DNA from 4 places in the Pantoea agglomerans genome. Region 1 is predicted to be linked to each of the others. Evidence: predicted binding sites of a transcription regulator. Region 1 holds the regulator's gene; each other region holds the start of a gene.
The links. Region 1 encodes Fur, which represses iron uptake genes when iron is present. Its sites were predicted from a motif close to ATAATAATGAGAACNACTATCAA; they were not measured.

Region 2: the regulator Fur is predicted to act here: its motif matches at 2,243-2,265, upstream of LB453_RS13835 (TonB-dependent siderophore receptor).
Region 3: the regulator Fur is predicted to act here: its motif matches at 2,518-2,540, upstream of LB453_RS05785 (TonB-dependent receptor domain-containing protein).
Region 4: the regulator Fur is predicted to act here: its motif matches at 1,547-1,569, upstream of efeU (iron uptake transporter permease EfeU).

The regions. Positions count from the first base shown of each region.
Region 1 is NZ_CP083809.1:2,860,776-2,865,152, forward strand. Features, by position in the region: gene ybfF (esterase) at 248-1,012, shown strand; gene ybfE (LexA regulated protein) at 1,169-1,444, shown strand; gene fldA (flavodoxin FldA) at 1,579-2,109, shown strand; gene fur (ferric iron uptake transcriptional regulator) at 2,464-2,907, shown strand; gene LB453_RS16465 (hypothetical protein) at 2,966-3,361, opposite strand; gene glnS (glutamine--tRNA ligase) at 3,598-4,377, opposite strand, start outside.
Region 2 is NZ_CP083809.1:2,340,619-2,344,995, forward strand. Features, by position in the region: gene ghrA (glyoxylate/hydroxypyruvate reductase GhrA) at 1-268, opposite strand, end outside; gene treA (alpha,alpha-trehalase TreA) at 470-2,155, shown strand; gene LB453_RS13835 (TonB-dependent siderophore receptor) at 2,326-4,377, shown strand, end outside.
Region 3 is NZ_CP083809.1:663,863-668,239, reverse strand. Features, by position in the region: gene LB453_RS05785 (TonB-dependent receptor domain-containing protein) at 54-2,378, opposite strand; gene LB453_RS05780 (SelT/SelW/SelH family protein) at 2,628-2,915, shown strand; gene LB453_RS05775 (PadR family transcriptional regulator) at 2,926-3,462, opposite strand; gene LB453_RS05770 (siderophore-interacting protein) at 3,545-4,336, opposite strand.
Region 4 is NZ_CP083809.1:2,473,356-2,477,732, reverse strand. Features, by position in the region: gene putP (sodium/proline symporter PutP) at 1-1,441, shown strand, start outside; gene efeU (iron uptake transporter permease EfeU) at 1,622-2,455, shown strand; gene efeO (iron uptake system protein EfeO) at 2,460-3,581, shown strand; gene efeB (iron uptake transporter deferrochelatase/peroxidase subunit) at 3,583-4,377, shown strand, end outside.

The DNA of each region.
Region 1 (4,377 bases):
TTTCCGTACGGTTTCGACTCGTGACAGAACCACGCCAGCCTGAAAAACGCCGCTGCAACGCAGAGTTGCTGGCGAGACGGGCGGGTTCTAACATAAGGATTATAAAGTTAAATCCAGGCGGGCTGATAGCATTCGCACGCTCAGACGGCAAAAGTCGGAATATGCCCTAAAGCCTGCTGTGTCGTCGCGCCTGGAAAGGTGAAAGCATGATAACCTAACCCAAGGTCCCCATCTTAAGAACTTTGCCATGATTTTAAATGCTCGTCTGCAAACTGACCAATCAATCGCTGATTCCTTGCCCATCCTGCTTATTCACGGCCTGTTCGGCAGCCTGGATAACCTTGGCGTGCTGGCGCGCGGCCTGAAAGACGCGGGTCCGCTGATACAGGTTGATGTGCGCAACCACGGTCTCTCGCCGCGCGCCGACGAGATGAGCTATCGCGCCATGGCGCAGGATATGTTCGATACCCTGGACGCGCACGGCATCGATCGCGTCGCCGTTATTGGCCACTCAATGGGCGGCAAAATCGCCATGGCGATGAGCGCGCTGGCGCCGCAGCGCCTGGCGCGTCTGGTGATGATCGACATCGCGCCGGTGGATTATCAGACGCGTCGCCACGACGAGATTTTTGCCGCTATCCGCGCCGTCAGCGACGCAGGCGTCCGCCAGCGCAGTGAGGCTGCGCAGGTGATGCGCAGCCATATTAAAGAGGAAGGCGTTATCCAGTTTATTCTCAAGTCGTTCCAGGAGGGCGAATGGCGCTTTAACGTTCCGGCGCTATGGGAAAACTACGCTACACTCACTGGCTGGGAAGCGGTGCCCGCCTGGCCTCATCCCGCGCTCTTTATTCGCGGCGGCGACTCGCCCTATCTCGACAATCAGCATCGCGACGCGCTGCTGCGTCAGTTTCCCGCCGCCCATGCGCACGTGATCAGCGGTGCCGGCCACTGGGTACACGCTGAGAAACCTGATGCCGTATTGCGCAGCGTTCGTCGCTTTTTTGCGCTTTAAAAGCAAAAGCTTGCCGTTCGCGGTTTAGCATTGGCGTCATCACTTCCGCTGGAGTATGATGGCGCGCTAAATTTTGCCGCTGTGCGTTTTTTGCGGCGGCAATGGCCCATTTCTCGTTATAAGCGCGCCTGTTCGCGCCCCTAGTTTTACTAACCCATGGCAAAAGAAAACACTGATCGCACCACGCTGGATCTGTTTGCAAACGAGCGTCGGCCCGGCCGACCGAAAACCAGTCCGCTTTCGCGTGATGAACAGCTGCGCATCAATAAGCGCAATCAACTGAAACGTGACAAAGTGCGCGGGCTGCGTCGTGTCGAACTCAAAATGACCAGCGAAGCCGTGGACGCGCTAAACACCCTGGCTGAGCAGCGCAACATCAGCCGCAGCGAACTGATTGAACAGATGCTGCTGGCGCAACTCAAACTGGGCTGACGCGCGCAAAGCGCACGCAGAAGCAAATGGAGCGGCTTTTCGAGTTCCGCCCTTTTGCCCGCTCTGCTATCATTCGCTTAATTGTGCGCTCCGCGCATGCACTCATTATCAGGATTTAAGAGGTTATTTACCCCATGGCAATCGTAGGCATCTTCTTTGGCAGCGATACCGGCAACACCGAAAACATTGCAAAAATGATCCAGAAACAACTGGGCAAAGAGGTTGCGGAAGTACACGACATTGCCAAGAGCACGAAAGAAGATCTCGAGGCGTTCGATATCCTGCTGCTGGGCATTCCGACCTGGTACTACGGCGAAGCGCAGTGTGACTGGGACGACTTTTTCCCGACGCTGGAAGAGATCGATTTCAACGGCAAGCTGGTGGCGCTGTTTGGCTGCGGCGACCAGGAAGACTACGCAGAATATTTCTGCGACGCGATGGGCACCATTCGCGACATTATCGAGCCGAACGGCGCGGTGATCGTCGGCCACTGGCCAACCGAAGGCTACCACTTTGAAGCGTCTAAAGGCCTGGCAGACGACAAGCACTTCCTTGGCCTGGCTATCGATGAAGATCGTCAGCCGGAACTGACCAGCCAGCGCGTCGAAGCATGGGTGAAGCAGATTTACGATGAGCTGCAGCTGCAGGCGATCATCGAAGCCTGATTACCCACATACTCAATGTGGGCGCTGGCTCACATTGAGTTAATGGTTTTTCCTATAGAAATAATAGCTACAGCTTTTTAACTTTTATCTTCGATTCTGTACAATACCCACATCGGTTATCTGCTTATTTCTCCCGCGAGGTCAGGAAGTTAACGAAATGATAACGAACCTCCTGCATTTCTCCGCCCGGCGCCGTTACGCATCTTCTTACAGCCCGTGTTGATTTCAGGCGTTTACCTCGGTTTTCATTTTAAAACTTCACCTCTATAATGAGACGCAAATGAGAATAGATAACGAACGACATTCAAGGCAAGGCGCCTCAAGTAACCAGCAAAGTAACAGGACAATATCCGCATGACTGACAACAACACCGCATTAAAGAAGGCTGGCCTGAAAGTCACGCTGCCCAGACTTAAAATTCTGGAAGTGCTTCAGGAACCTCAGTGCCATCACGTCAGCGCGGAAGATCTTTATAAACGCCTGATTGATATGGGCGAAGAGATTGGTCTGGCTACCGTTTATCGCGTACTGAACCAGTTTGACGATGCGGGCATCGTGACGCGTCACAACTTCGAAGGCGGGAAATCGGTTTTCGAACTGACCCAGCAGCATCATCACGATCACCTGATCTGTCTGGACTGCGGCAAAGTCATCGAATTCAGCGACGAATCAATCGAAGCGCGCCAGCGGGATATCGCCACCCGCCACGGCATCAAGCTGACGAACCACAGTCTCTATCTCTACGGACACTGCGCGCTGGGCGATTGCCGCGAAGACGACACGCTCCACGATCAGTAAAGATGTGCTATGCAGTGATTTTAAAAGCCGGTATGCGTACCGGCTTTTTTTATGGCCGTCAGGCGACCAGCGTTTCGTGCAGGTAGCGCCAGCGGGGAATGGAGGTGGTGCAGTCGAGGATCGCCAGTGAGATGCGCGCCTGATCGCTGCCGTTCATCATCTGTAGCTCGCGGTACTGAATAGTGACTTCATCTTTACGCTGCGAGATCACCGCGTGCTCGCTGGTGGCAATGCGCATACCTTCACGGCGCCCCTGCAGCTGACGGAACAGATCTTCGGTCTGATTTAAATCGAGCAGCCTGCCCTGCGTCGTGACCATGCGGAAATCGGGATGGAAGTGCGAAAGCAGCAGATGGAAGGTATCATCCTCGCCGGATGGCTGGTTGAATATACGTTCGATTAACTGATGTAAAACCACCACGCTGTGTTTTGCTTCCTGACCAAGAGCTGTCATCTTTTTTCCTTTTTATGCCCGCATAGCCTCTTTAAAGAGCGAATAGCCTACCTGAAAAAAAGAAATTCACATCTGTAAATTGATTAATTTTCGTTAACTCAGATAATTGCCAGAGTGGTCCGACAAGCTTTAATCGTTTGTTACAGAACAATAAAACGCCCTTGCGCCGATTGCAGGTATAAAAAAGGGCGATTGCTCGCCCTGTAATGATTTTATCACGCCGTTAATGCAAAACCTTAATCGCCGATTTTTGCCCAGGTATCGCGCAGGCCAACGGTGCGGTTAAACACCAGCTGGTTTGGACGCGAATAGTGGCTGTCGGCGCAAAAGTAGCCTTCACGCTCAAACTGATAAGGCGCTTCCGGGCTGGCGTTCTGCAGGCCAGGCTCAACAAATCCCTGACGGATCTCCAGCGACTTCGGATTGATGGTGGTCAGGAAATCCTCTTCCGCGCCCGGATTCGGCACGCTAAACAGGCGATCGTAGAGGCGGAACTCTGCTGGCAGCGCATGGTCCGCTGAAACCCAGTGAATGACGCCCTTCACCTTGCGGCCATCTGCCGGATCTTTGCTCAGGGTATCAACGTCGCAGGTGCAGTAGATGCAGGTGATATTCCCCTCTTCATCTTTCGCGACGCGCTCGGCGCGGATCACGTAAGCGTTGCGCAGACGCACCTCTTTGCCCAGCACCAGTCGCTTGTACTGCTTGTTGGCTTCTTCGCGGAAGTCGGCGCGATCGATCCACACCTCACGGCCAAACGGCACTTCACGCGTGCCCATCTCCGGCTTGTTGGGATGATTTGGCATAGTGATGACTTCGTTATGGCCCGCCGGCAGGTTTTCAATGACCACTTTCAGCGGATCGAGCACCGCCATGGCGCGCGGTGCGTTTTCGTTCAGATCGTCACGAATGCAGGACTCCAGCGACGCCATCTCAACCACGTTGTCCTGTTTGGTGACGCCGATACGGCGGCAGAACTCGCGGATCGAGGCGGCGGTGTAGCCGCGACGGCGCAG
Region 2 (4,377 bases), 520 kb from region 1:
GGACCAGCGGCACCGACGGCGGCAGCATATCGGGGTAGCGCGCCAGCCGGGAGAGAATATCGTCGACGCCCGCCCCCATAACGAATACGCCGCGCAGGCCGGAACGGTGCGCCAGCATCTCGCGCGGCGGCTGCCACAGAATAGCGTAATCGGCGGGCGCGTCGTCGCCCGGCTGCCAGCGCCGCACCCGCGCCTGGGGCAACCGCCGCTGCATGCCCGTCAGCCAGACGTCGCCATCCTGCGTCGGGTGATACCAGATAATATCCATCTCGCTCCTCGTTTTTTGCCCTCAGCCTCCGGTAAAAGCGGCGTCAGGGCAAGCAAAAACCACCGCCCCGCCGCCAGCTTCTGTTCCGGTCTGCTTCACATTTCCGCAGTCTCGTTGCGCCACGTTGTCAGTTTACGACTAAAGTTGTTTGAGTGGTCAATGCGTTACGCGCGGCCGCCTTTCGGACAAGGAGAAAAACCGATGAAGAAAACTGTGGTAACCGCGCCTGTCGGGCGTCATGGAGTCGCGCCAGTGCTGCTGACTCTGCTGCTGGGGTTGCCTGCGCTGACGGCGCAGGCAGAGGACAATTCACGCATGCTCAGCAGCCAGCCGCAGCCGCCCGATGTCCGGCTGGGGCCGTTGTTTAGCGCGGTACAGCAGGCGAAATTCTATCCCGACCAGAAAACCTTCGCCGACGCGGTGCCTAAGTTCGATCCCGCGTCGATTCTGGCAGACTGGCAGATGCAGAAAAATCAGCGCAACTTCGATCTGAAGCGTTTCGTCGCCAGCAACTTTACCCTGCCCGCCGCGGGCGAAAAGTATGTGCCGCCCGCCGGACAGAGCCTGCGCGCCCATATCGACGGCCTGTGGCCGGTGCTGACGCGCACCGCCAAAAGCGCCGGCCGCTACGATTCACTGCTGCCGCTGCCGAAGCCCTACGTGGTGCCGGGCGGCCGCTTCCGCGAGGTCTACTACTGGGACAGCTATTTCACCATGCTCGGCCTGGCGGAGAGCGGCCACTGGGATCGCGTGCAGGATATGGTGGATAACTTTGCGTGGGAGCTGGACACGTACGGCCATATTCCCAACGGCAACCGCAGCTACTACCTCAGCCGCTCGCAGCCGCCTTTCTTTAGCCTGATGGTCGATCTGCTGGCGACCCACGAGGGCGACGCGGCCTACAGCAAATATCTGCCGCAGCTGCAGAAAGAGTATGACTACTGGATGGCGGACAGCGATAGCGTCGCCGCTGGCCAGGCGAGCAAGCGCGTCATCAAGCTGGCGGACGGCACCCTGCTTAACCGCTACTGGGACGCGCGCGACGTGCCGCGCACCGAATCCTGGCTGGATGACGTTAATACCGCGAAAAAAGCGCCACAGCGCGACAAAGGCGAACTTTACCGCGACCTGCGTGCCGGTGCCGCCTCCGGCTGGGACTTCAGCTCGCGCTGGTTCAGCGACGCGCACAATCTCGCCTCGATCCGCACCACCCAGCTGGCGCCGGTCGATCTCAACAGCCTGATGTTCCATCTGGAGCAGACGCTGGCCAAAGCTTATCGCCTCGACAAGCAGCAGGATAAAGCGAAGCAGTTTGCCGATCTGGCAGAGAAGCGTCAGGCGGCGGTAAACCGCTATCTGTGGGATGAGAAGCAGGGCTGGTACGCTGACTACGACACGAAAACGCGTCAGGCCAGCCCGCAGCTCACCGCCGCGGCGCTCTTCCCGCTCTATATGCAGCTGGCCAGCGACCGGCAGGCGGATCGCACCGCCTCGGCGGTTGAGAAACAGCTGCTGAAAGCGGGCGGCCTGCTTACCACCACGGTAAATAATGGCCAGCAGTGGGACGCCCCCAACGGCTGGGCGCCGCTGCAGTGGGTGGCGGTGGAAGGTCTGGAGCACTACAACAAGCCGCAGCTGGCGCAGCAGGTTGGCATGCGCTTCCTGCAGAACGTACAGACCACCTACGACAAAGAGCATAAGCTGGTCGAGAAGTACGTGGTCGACGGGCCGAACCTCGGCGGCGGCGGCGGCGGTGAATATCCGCTGCAGGACGGCTTTGGCTGGACCAACGGCGTGACGCTGATGCTGCTCGACAAGTACTGTCCGAAAGAGAAAACCTGCAACAGCGTGCAGGATCTTCCCCAGGCCGCAGCGACGGCGAAGTAATCCTCTCAGGCGAAGGGCCGCTCCCGGCTCTTCGCTTCCTTTTTTTAACGCCTCCCCTCTAACAATCCTTGAAACATTTTTGACATATTGATAATAATTCTCACTCTGATTTTAAGAATCTTTATCAATAATGTGCCGCCTGCCAGGGGCGGACCGAACAAGGACAGGACATGACGCTGCCGTTTCCCCCTCATCGCTGCGCCCTGCTGTGCGCGCTGGCGATGACTCTGCCCGCCGCCAGCCTGGCGGCCGACACGCTAATGGTGACCGCCTCCCCCCAGGAGAGCGCCGACGCCCCGACCCAGGGCTATCTCGCCACCACCAGCGCGGGCGCCACCAAAAGCGATCGCCCGCTGGTGAAGACGCCGCAGTCGGTGTCGGTGATCACCCGCCAGCAGATAGACGATCAGGGCGCCATCGATCTCAACCAGGTGCTGAACTATACGCCCGGGGTGTTCACCAACTTTGGCGGCGCGGCAACGCGCTATGACACCATTTCGCTGCGCGGCTTCCACGGCGGCGACGTGGATAACACCTTCCTTGACGGCCTGCGCCTGATGAGCGACGGCGGCAGCTATAACGTTTTGCAGGTCGATCCCTGGTTTCTGGAGCGCGTCGACGTCATTAAAGGCCCCTCTTCTGCCCTTTACGGCCAGACGGTGCCGGGCGGGCTGGTGAACCAGACCACGCGCCGCCCGCAGTTCAGCGAAGCGGGCCATTTTCGGCTGACGGCGGGCACGCAGAATACGCGCGGCGCAGCCTTCGACTACACCAACGCCATCAGCAACGAGTGGGCGTTTCGCCTGACCGGGATGACGCGCAACAGCGATACCCAGTATGACCATACGCGCGAGGAGAAGTATGCGCTGATGCCGCAGCTGATGTGGCAGCCCACGGAAGATACGCAGCTGCTGCTGCGCGCTTATCTGCAAAAAGATCCGTCGGGCGGCTATCACGGCTCGGTGCCGGGCGACGGCGCGCTGAGTGCCCATAACGGCGCGAAGCTCAGCACCGGCTTTTACGACGGCGATCCGTCGCTGGACCAGTTCAAGCGCCGCGAGCAGATCTACAGCTATGACTTCCAGCATCACTTCAGCGACGTCTGGTCATTTACCTCTACCGGCAGCTACAGCCACGCTAATGTCGATCTCGACCAGGTTTATCAGATCGGCTGGCAGGCGCCCGGCAGCAACATCCTTAACCGCTACTACTCCGGCGAGCGCTCGTCGCTTTCCGCCTGGGCGACGGATAACCGCGTCACGGCGGAGTTCGACACTGGCGAGCTGTCGCATCGCCTGTCGATCGGCGCGGAGTATCACCGCTATAAAAACGATTTAAGCGAGGCGAGCGACGCAGCCAGCGCGCTCAACGCCGCCACCGGCGAGGCGCTCGGCCCGATGCCGGACTACAGCTGGACGCGCGAGACGCGCCGCTACTACCAGACCGGCCTCTATCTGCAGGATGAGATGACGTGGGATCGCTGGCATCTCGATCTCTCCGGCCGCTACGACCGCATCGTCGCCGACAACAGCGGCACGGCGCGCCGTCAGGATGACCACATCAGCGGGCGGGCGGCGCTGCTCTACGCCTTCGATAATGGCCTCTCCCCTTATCTGAGCTACAGCCAGGCCATTACGCCGACCGCGCTTACCGGATCCGACGGCAATCTGCTGCAGCCCACCACCTCTGAACAGTATGAGGCGGGCCTGAAATATCAGCCGCCGGGCACGCGCGATCTCTACAGCCTGGCGATCTACGATCTGACGCAGAAAGATGTCGCGACGCGTAATATTGTTGACTCCACCTATACGCCGACCGGCAAGGTGCATTCGCAGGGCATCGAGCTGGAGGCGCACAATCAGCTGACGCCGCGCCTGAGCACGGTGGCGGGTTATACCCTTAACCACCTGCGCTATAAAGAGACGGTGGACGGCAACGACGGCCACACGCCTTACGTGACGCCGAACAGCATGGCGTCGCTGTGGGGACACTATCAGTTCGACGCCGGCATCAGCGCGGGGGCCGGGGTGCGCTATATCGGCAAGCAGTGGGCGGATAACGGGAACAGCCGGCGCGTGCCGTCGGTAACGCTGTTTGACGCCTCGGTGCGCGCCGATCTCGGCGTCTGGAACAGCGCGCTGCGCGGCGCATGGCTACAGCTTAACGCCAGCAACCTGACCGATCGCCACTATGTGGCGGCCTGTTACGGCACCGGCTACTGC
Region 3 (4,377 bases), 1.9 Mb from region 1:
CGCCTTGCTCCCGTAAGAAAAGCGCCCTGCGCCTGCGCAGGGCGATCCAGTGATCAGAAATCGACGTTGACGCCCAGCTGGTAAGTCCGGCCCGGCATCACCGCCAGCGCCAGATCGTTACGATCCTGCGCGGTATCGCTGGTCAGCGCGCGGCTGCTGGTGTAATCCCGATATTTGCGGTCGGTCAGGTTATAGATACCGCCGCTCAGCCTGACGTGTTTCGCTATCTGCCAGTAAGCCGTTGCATCCACCATGCCATATCCCGGCACGCGCATATACTCGCCGGTGGCATCAGCAATCGCCGCGCCGCTGTTGCTGTAGCTTTCGCGGTTAGTCTGCGTGGCGCGCTTGCCTTTCACAAAGGTGGCGGTGACGGCAGCACCATAGCCGCGCTGTGCGTCATCCCACGCCAGGCCGACGATCGCCTTCATCGGCGCGACGCTATCAAGGTCGACATATTTGTCCCCGGCGTAGCTCGATTTCGACTTCCCTTCGTTATAGCCCAGCGCAAAGGTGGCGCTCAGCCCGTCGACCTGCTGGAACCAGCTGCCAAAGTTCAGCCTGGTCGCCAGCTCAGCGCCGTAGATATAGGCTTTGTCGCGGTTTTCCGCCTGATAGGTGGTATAGATATTACCCGGCACGTTAACAAACTTATCGGGATTGCCAGCGCGGGTGTAGCGCGTATAGGCGATAAAGTTTTTATACCGGTTATAGAACAGCGAGCCGTTTACCGTTACGCCTTTTACCGGCTCGCCTTTCAGGCCCCACTCAACATTGTTACTGGTTTCGGTGTCGAGATCCGTATTGCCCACCAGCGCGTACTGGGCGCGGCCCGCGTAGCTGGAGCCGAGGTTCCAGGAGCCGTAAAGCTGGCTGGCGGTCGGGAATTGCACGCCGCGCTTGTACTGCAGATAAGTGGTGAGCGTCGGCGTCAGATCGTACTGGAAGGTGAGCGATGGCAGCACCTCGGTATCGCTGTTGCCGGATCCGTAGAGCGTTTCCAGCTGCGTCTCGTTCAGCACGCTGCTGCCGGCGGCGAGACTGGAGAGGTTGCGCGGTTTGGTATTTTGATAGATCACCCGCACGCCGGGAACGATCGCAACGTTATGGCTGTTGAGATCGACGTTAATCTTGTCCTGCAGATAACCGGCAACGGTGTAGCTGCGGCTGTCGGCCTGCGGCTGCATAATCACGCTGTACTGGCTCTGCACGGGCGACTGGCGGAACGGGCGCTCGGTATTTTCCGTGCGGGCGTTGACGCCGGCGCTTAGCTCATGGCGGCCGACGGTTTTGCTGGCGCGGGTGTCGAAGCCCAGGCTGCGCGTGTTGTAATCCGAATAGACGCGTTCATAGGCGCGGGCGCTGGCCGGCATCCAGGTATTGTCGTGGGATTCGGTTTTCTGCCAGTAGAGCCGCGTGGTCAGCGTATCCAGCAGGTCGCTATAGGGCGTCCACTCATCCGCCAGGCTGACGCCAAAACGACGCGTGTCGCTCTGCTGCTGCGCAGTGCCCCAGATGGTGTTGCCAGAGCTATCCCAGCCGTCGTAGTGGGTGTGGTTGGTTTTATGGTAGTAGTCAAAGGTGGCGCTCAGCTTGTGGAGCTCGTTGGGCTGCCAGATGCCGGAGGTCATAAAGGCGTCGGAGTGCCAGTTAGCCGGGTAAGCATCCTTTACGCCACTGTTGTTTTGGGTTTCCTGGCCGTCGCGACGGCTGTAAACAAACAGCCCGCGCAGCTCATCGTCCCCCGCCGCCGCCGTGATGCCGTTGTGCCAGCTGCGGCTGGAAGAGTCGTAGTTGCTCTGATAGCCGAAGAAGGTGGTTTTGGCGCTGCTCAGGTAGTCGTCGGCGCTTTTGTTATGGAAAGAGACGTTGCCGCCGATAGAGGCGTTAGGCTGATCGACCGCCGTGGCACCTTTTTCAATCTCGACGCTGCTGAACATATAGGGATCGATATAGTCGCCGCGGCCGATGCCGAAGGTGTTATTGCCGGCGCGGCTGGCGTAGGCGCGGCCGGTGGCGTCCGGCAGCGGAATGCCGTCAACGTCGAGGCCGACGCGATTGCTCTCCAGCCCGCGAATGTTGTAGCCGCTGTAGCCGGCGCGGTCGAAGCCGCTTTTGCCCGAGGAGGAGCCGCCCGCCGAGCCCTGGGCGGCGATCAGCGGCTCATATCGCATAATGGCGCCGAAGTCGTTCGCGCCGCGCTTTTGCAGATCGACTACGGTCAGAGTGGTTGAATTGCCCGCTTTCGGCTTCGGCGCGGTAACGGTCATCACCGTATCGCTGCTTTCTGCGCTGGCGGCGTAGCCGCAGGCGGCGTGAACAGATGAGGCCAGCAGCGCAATTTTACACAGCCGCTGATGGTTCAGTCCCTGGAAGATTAAAGACATAAGCGCAAATACCTTTTTGATTGTTAGTATTTGCTCACTTACTTGCTGTCAGTAGCTAAATGCCGGTTTCTTAAATAAAACCGTAAAGAGAAATGTTATTTTTATTACGAATTATTTCGCCAGAAATGTAATGCAAGTGGTAATCATTATCAACTAGCTTTAAAGTAAGATGTATCTTACACCGCACGATTTGCTAAGCTGCCCCGTGCGCCCTTCTCTTTTTCGCTATGGAAAAACGCTATGACTGAGAAACCGTCCGTCACCATTCACTACTGCACGCAGTGCAACTGGATGCTGCGCTCCGCCTGGATGGCGCAGGAGCTGCTGCAAACTTTCGCGGACGATCTGGCGGCGGTTACGCTTAAACCAGGCACCGGCGGCGTTTTCGTGATTACCATTGATGGCGAAACGATCTGGGAGCGTAAGCGCGACGGCGGTTTTCCCGACGCGGCGGCGCTGAAGCAGCGCGTGCGCGACCGCTGCTTCCCGGAGCGTTCGCTGGGTCACGTGGACAAGAACAGGCCCTGAGGCCGGGGCGTTAGCTGGCGGCGATCTTATCCGCCGCCGCATTCAGCGCATCAACCACCTTTTGCAGCGTTTCCGGCGAGATATCTTCCTGCGACAGGCGGCTGTTGAGCGTAACGCGCATGCGGTGAATCGCCCGATCGACGTCAGGAAGGCTGCGGTTGTTCACCAGCACCGCCAGCGACGAGAGACGCTCAATAAGGTGCTCGATATGCGCCTGCTGTTCGGCGAGCCGCGCGCGTCCCGCCGCATTCAGCGTATAGGCCTTGCGCGACGCCTGCGCATCCACCACGCGGATAGCGTCCATCTCTTCCAGCAGCGTCAGGTTGGGGTAAATAATGCCGGGGCTGGGGGAGTACTCCCCTTTAGAAAGCTCTTCAATTGACTTGATCAGCTCATAGCCGTGCGCATCGTTTTGCGCGAGGAAGTGCAGCATCAGCAGGCGGATATCGCTGGCATCCAGCATCTTTTCACGACGTTTACGGCGACCGCCGCACCCGCCGCGCGAGGCGGAATCCTGATGACACGAAAAAGCCGGATCCTGTTTCATTGCCTGCCTGAAGGGGAGTTTTTACGGGAGGGTGATAGTAGTCCGCCGCCTGGCAAAATTCAACACGGGCGGCGGCGGTGGCTTATCTGGCGTGCCAGTAAGCGACGGCGCGCACAAAGGCGGCATCCAGGCCGCGACGCTCCACAAAGTAGTCGCCGAGCGCCCTGGCAAACGCGCCTTCACCGGTCAGCCAGATAAAGTAGTCCTCCTGCGGCACGGCGATGTTATCCAGCTCGGCGATCAGCGCGTCAAGCTTACCCGCCTGCGCCGCGCCGCTGCCGAGCCAGCGCACGTTCACGCCGCTCAGATCCGGCAGGTAGTCGCGCCCGGTCGCTTCATCCACGCAGGCGAACAGATGCAGATCCTGCGCTTCGGCAGCTGCCATGCGCCGCTTCAGGGCCGGCAGGCTGGTTTCGTCGCAGACGTAGAGCTGGAAGGCGTAGTCGGTGGGCACCACCAGCGAGCCGCGCGGGCCGCCGATAATTAACTGCTCGCCCTCCTGCGCCCGCTGCGCCCAGCCGCTGGCAACGCCGCCCTCATGGATATAGAAATCGATCGTCAGCGAGGACTCGCCATCGAAGGCGAGCGGCGTATAGTCGCGCGCCGGCGGACGAGCGCCCTCCGCCCAGACGACGCCTTCGTCAGTCATCTGCGGCAGCGGCAGCGCCGCGCTGCCCCCCTGCGGGAAGAAGAGTTTGATATGGTCATCAAAGCCCGGCGAAGCGAAGCCCGCCAGGTCGCTGCCGTGGAAGACCACGCGCCAGAATTCACCGGCGATTAACGTTTTGCTGGCGACGGTGATGCGGCGGAAACGCAGTTCGTTACGCACGCGCTGCGGCGCGCGGCTGCGGGACGCTCGGTTTTCGGAATACATAGGTTCTCCTTTTACGCAGCTGGCCGGGCCGTGGGCTGCAA
Region 4 (4,377 bases), 390 kb from region 1:
CCTTGGGATGGTGCTGATAGGCTTCGTGGCCTATCGTTCAACCAAAAACTTCGACGATTACATTCTGGGCGGCCGCAGTCTGGGCAGCGTGGTGACCGCGCTCTCTGCGGGCGCGTCCGACATGAGCGGCTGGCTGCTGATGGGGCTGCCGGGCGCCATTTTTCTCTCCGGCATCTCGGAAAGCTGGATCGCTATCGGCCTGACCATCGGCGCCTGGCTGAACTGGAAAATCGTGGCGGGACGTCTGCGCGTGCAGACCGAACACCATGACAACGCCCTGACGCTGCCCGATTTTTTCACCAGCCGCTTTGAGGATAAAAGCAAACTGCTGCGCGTTATCTCTGCGCTGGTGATCCTGATTTTCTTCACCATCTACTGCGCTTCCGGCGTGGTAGCGGGCGCGCGCCTGTTTGAAAGCACCTTCGGCATGAGCTATGAAACCGCGCTGTGGGCCGGCGCCGCTGCGACCATTCTTTATACCCTGGTGGGCGGCTTCCTGGCGGTTAGCTGGACCGATACCGTGCAGGCGAGCCTGATGATTTTCGCACTGGTGCTGACGCCGATTATCGTGATTGTCGCGGTAGGCGGGCTGGACGACTCGCTGGCGGTGATCGAGGCGAAGAGCATTGAAAACATCAATATGCTGAAGGGGCTCAACTTTGTTGCGGTGATTTCGCTGCTGGGCTGGGGCCTCGGCTACTTCGGCCAGCCGCACATCCTGGCGCGCTTTATGGCGGCGGATTCGCATCGCTCAATCCGCACCGCACGCCGCATCGGTATGGCCTGGATGGTGCTCTGCCTGGCGGGCGCGGTGGCGGTCGGCTTCTTCGGCATCGCCTACTTCCAGAATCACCCGGAGCTGGCGGCGAACGTCAGCGGCAACGGCGAGCGCGTCTTTATCGAGCTGGCGCGCATTCTGTTTAACCCGTGGATCGCCGGCATTCTGCTTTCGGCCATTCTGGCGGCGGTGATGTCGACCCTTAGCTGCCAGCTGCTGGTCTGCTCCAGCGCGCTGACTGAGGATCTCTATAAAGGCTTCCTGCGCAAAAACGCCAGCCAGAAAGAGCTGGTCTGGTTTGGTCGCGCGATGGTGCTGCTGGTGGCGCTGGTCGCTATCGCGCTCGCCTCTAACCCGGATAACCGCGTGCTGGGGCTGGTGAGCTACGCCTGGGCCGGTTTCGGTGCCGCCTTTGGTCCGGTGGTGCTGTTCGGCGTCTGCTGGAAGCGCATGACGCGCAACGGCGCGCTGGCTGGCATGGTGATCGGTGCGGCGACGGTGCTGATCTGGAAACAGTATGGCTGGCTGGGCCTGTATGAAATTATTCCGGGCTTTGCCTTCTCCAGCATCGCCATTGTGCTCTTCAGCCTGATGGGCCGTGAGCCGTCTGCCGCCGCGCAGCAGCGCTTTGAGGCGGCCGAAGCGGAGTACCAGACGAAGTAATTCATTACAACATACAAGCCCGCGACCTGAAGAGGCGCGGGCTTTTTTTATCTCTGCAGGGCCGTAAATAATTTCGCAGCATTACTTGTTTTTTCCACCGCGATAATGATAATCGGTATCGTTCGCATTTTACCTAACTTTACCTGCGATTGACGCTGCTTAACATTCAAGAGGTCGGCGATGTTTGTTCCCTTTCTTATCATGCTGCGCGAAGGCCTGGAAGCGGCGCTGATCGTCAGCCTGATCGCCAGCTATCTTAAGCGCACCGGCCGCACCCGCTGGTTTCCCGCGCTGTGGGCGGGCGTATTTATCGCGGCGGCCCTCTGCCTGGCGCTCGGCATTATCATCAATCAGACCACCGGCGAATTCCCGCAGAAACAGCAGGAGCTGTTTGAGGGCATCGTGGCCGTGGTGGCCGTGGCGATCCTTACCTCAATGGTGTTCTGGATGCGTAAGGTGGCGCGCAATATGCGCGCGCAGCTTGAGCAGGCGGTAGATCAGGCGCTGAGTCAGAGCGGGCGCGGCGGGCTGGCGCTGGTGCTGATGGTGTTTCTCGCCGTGGCGCGCGAAGGGCTGGAGTCGGTGTTCTTTCTGCTGGCGGCCTTCACCCAGGATGTCGGCTATGCGCCGCCGGTGGGGGCGCTGCTCGGTCTGGCCACGGCGGTGGTGCTGGGCGTGCTGCTCTACTGGGGCGGCGTACGGCTGAATATGGCGCACTTTTTCCGCTGGAGCAGCCTGTTTATTCTCTTTGTCGCTGCCGGGCTGGCGGCGGGCGCAATCCGCGCATTCCATGAAGCGGGCCTGTGGAACCATTTTCAAGGCGTCGCCTTCGACCTGAGCAACGTGCTCTCCACCCATTCGCTGGCGGGCACGCTGCTTGAGGGCGTACTGGGCTATCAGGAGACGCCGAGCGTCAGCGAAGTGACGGCCTATTTTCTCTATCTTATTCCGGCGCTGCTGCTGTTTTTACTGCCGGCACGTCCGGCGCGCCAACTCTCGACTAAACAGGGATAACTCTATGATGATTCGCTTTCGCCGCAAAACCCTGCTGGCCTCGCTGCTGGCGCTGACGGGAACCGCTGCGGCTGCCGATATTCCGCAGGTCGCCGTCAGCGTGACGGATACCCAGTGCGAACCGATGCAGCTGACGGTCAAGCCAGGCAAAACCCAGTTTCTGATCAAGAACAACAGTCAGAAAGCGCTGGAGTGGGAGATTTTGAAAGGCGTGCTGGTGGTGGAAGAGCGTGAGAATATCGCGCCGGGCTTCAGCCAGAAGCTCACTGCCAACCTGGAGGCGGGCGAGTATGAGATGACCTGCGGCCTGCTGAGCAATCCGAAGGGCAAACTGATCGTGCAGGGCGAGGGGGCACCAGCCGCGAAAGGGGACAAACCTGACGTGCTGGCGCTGGCCGGTCCCATCACCGCCTATAAAGCCTACGTGACGCAGGAAGTGGCGCAGCTGGCGGCGAGCACCGAAGCCTTTACCCATGCGGTGAAGGCGGGCGATATCGAGAAAGCGCGCGCGCTCTATGCGCCGACCCGCCAGCACTACGAGCGTATCGAGCCTATCGCCGAGCTTTTCTCCGATCTCGACGGCAGCATCGACGCGCGCGAAGATGACTATGAGAAGAAAGCGGAAGATCCGAAGTTCACCGGTTTCCACCGCCTGGAGAAAGCGCTGTTCAGCGATAACAGCACTAAAGGCATGGAGGGCTATGCCACCCAGCTCAACCGCGACGTGCAGGATTTGCAGACCCGCATCAGCGAGCTGGCTTTCCCGCCGGTAAAAGTGGTCGGCGGCGCGGCTGGCCTGATTGAAGAGGTCGCCTCCAGCAAGATCTCCGGCGAAGAGGATCGCTACAGCCGCACCGACCTGTGGGATTTCCAGGCGAATATCGACGGCGCGCAAAAGATTGTCGATCTGCTGCGTCCCCAGCTGCAGCAGGCGAATCCGCAGCTGCTGGCGAAAGTCGACGGCAACTTTAAAAAAGTTGACGCTATTCTGAGCAAGTACCGCGAGGGGGCGGGCTTCGCCTCCTATGAGAAGCTCACCAGCGCGGATCGCAATGCGCTGAAAGGACCGATTACCGCGCTGGCGGAAGATCTCTCTTTACTGCGCGGTACCCTGGGTCTCGATTGATATGAGTCGTCAAAAGGATGAGGCGCAGCCCGCGCGGCGGCGCCTGTTAAAAGGGCTGGGGCTGTTTGGCGGCGCGGCCGCCCTGAGCGGCGGCTGTCCGTTTCACGCGGCGGCCGAGAGCTTCTCTCCCGGTACGGTTGCGCCCGACGCGCGACGTCAGGTGCAACCCTTTTACGGGCAGCATCAGGCGGGCATCACCACGCCGCAGCAGGCGTCGATGATGCTGGTCGCCTTCGACGTGCTGGCCAGCGATAAATCCGATCTGGTGCGGCTGTTTCAGCTGCTCACCGCGCGCATCGCCTTTTTGACCAGCGGCGGCCCGGCGCCGGCGGTGACCAATCCCAGGCTGCCGCCGATGGATTCAGGCATTCTCGGGGCGGAGATCGCGCCGGACAACCTCACCATCACGGTTTCGGTGGGCGCGTCGCTGTTTGATGAGCGTTTTGGCCTGCAGGCGCTGAAGCCCAAAAAGCTGCAAAGCATGACGCGCTTCCCCAACGATTCGCTGGATGCCGCCCAGTGCCACGGCGATCTGCTGCTGCAGATCTGCGCCAATACCCAGGACACGGTGATCCACGCGCTGCGCGATATCGTGAAATATACGCCTGACCTGCTGGGCGTACGCTGGCGGCGCGAAGGCTTTATCGCCGATCACGCCGCGCGCAGCCAGGGCAAAGAGACGCCCATCAACCTGCTGGGCTTTAAGGACGGCACGGCCAATCCCGATATGCAGGATAAGCCGCTGATGGACAAGCTGCTGTGGGTCACGGCCGATCAGGACGAGCCGGCGTGGACC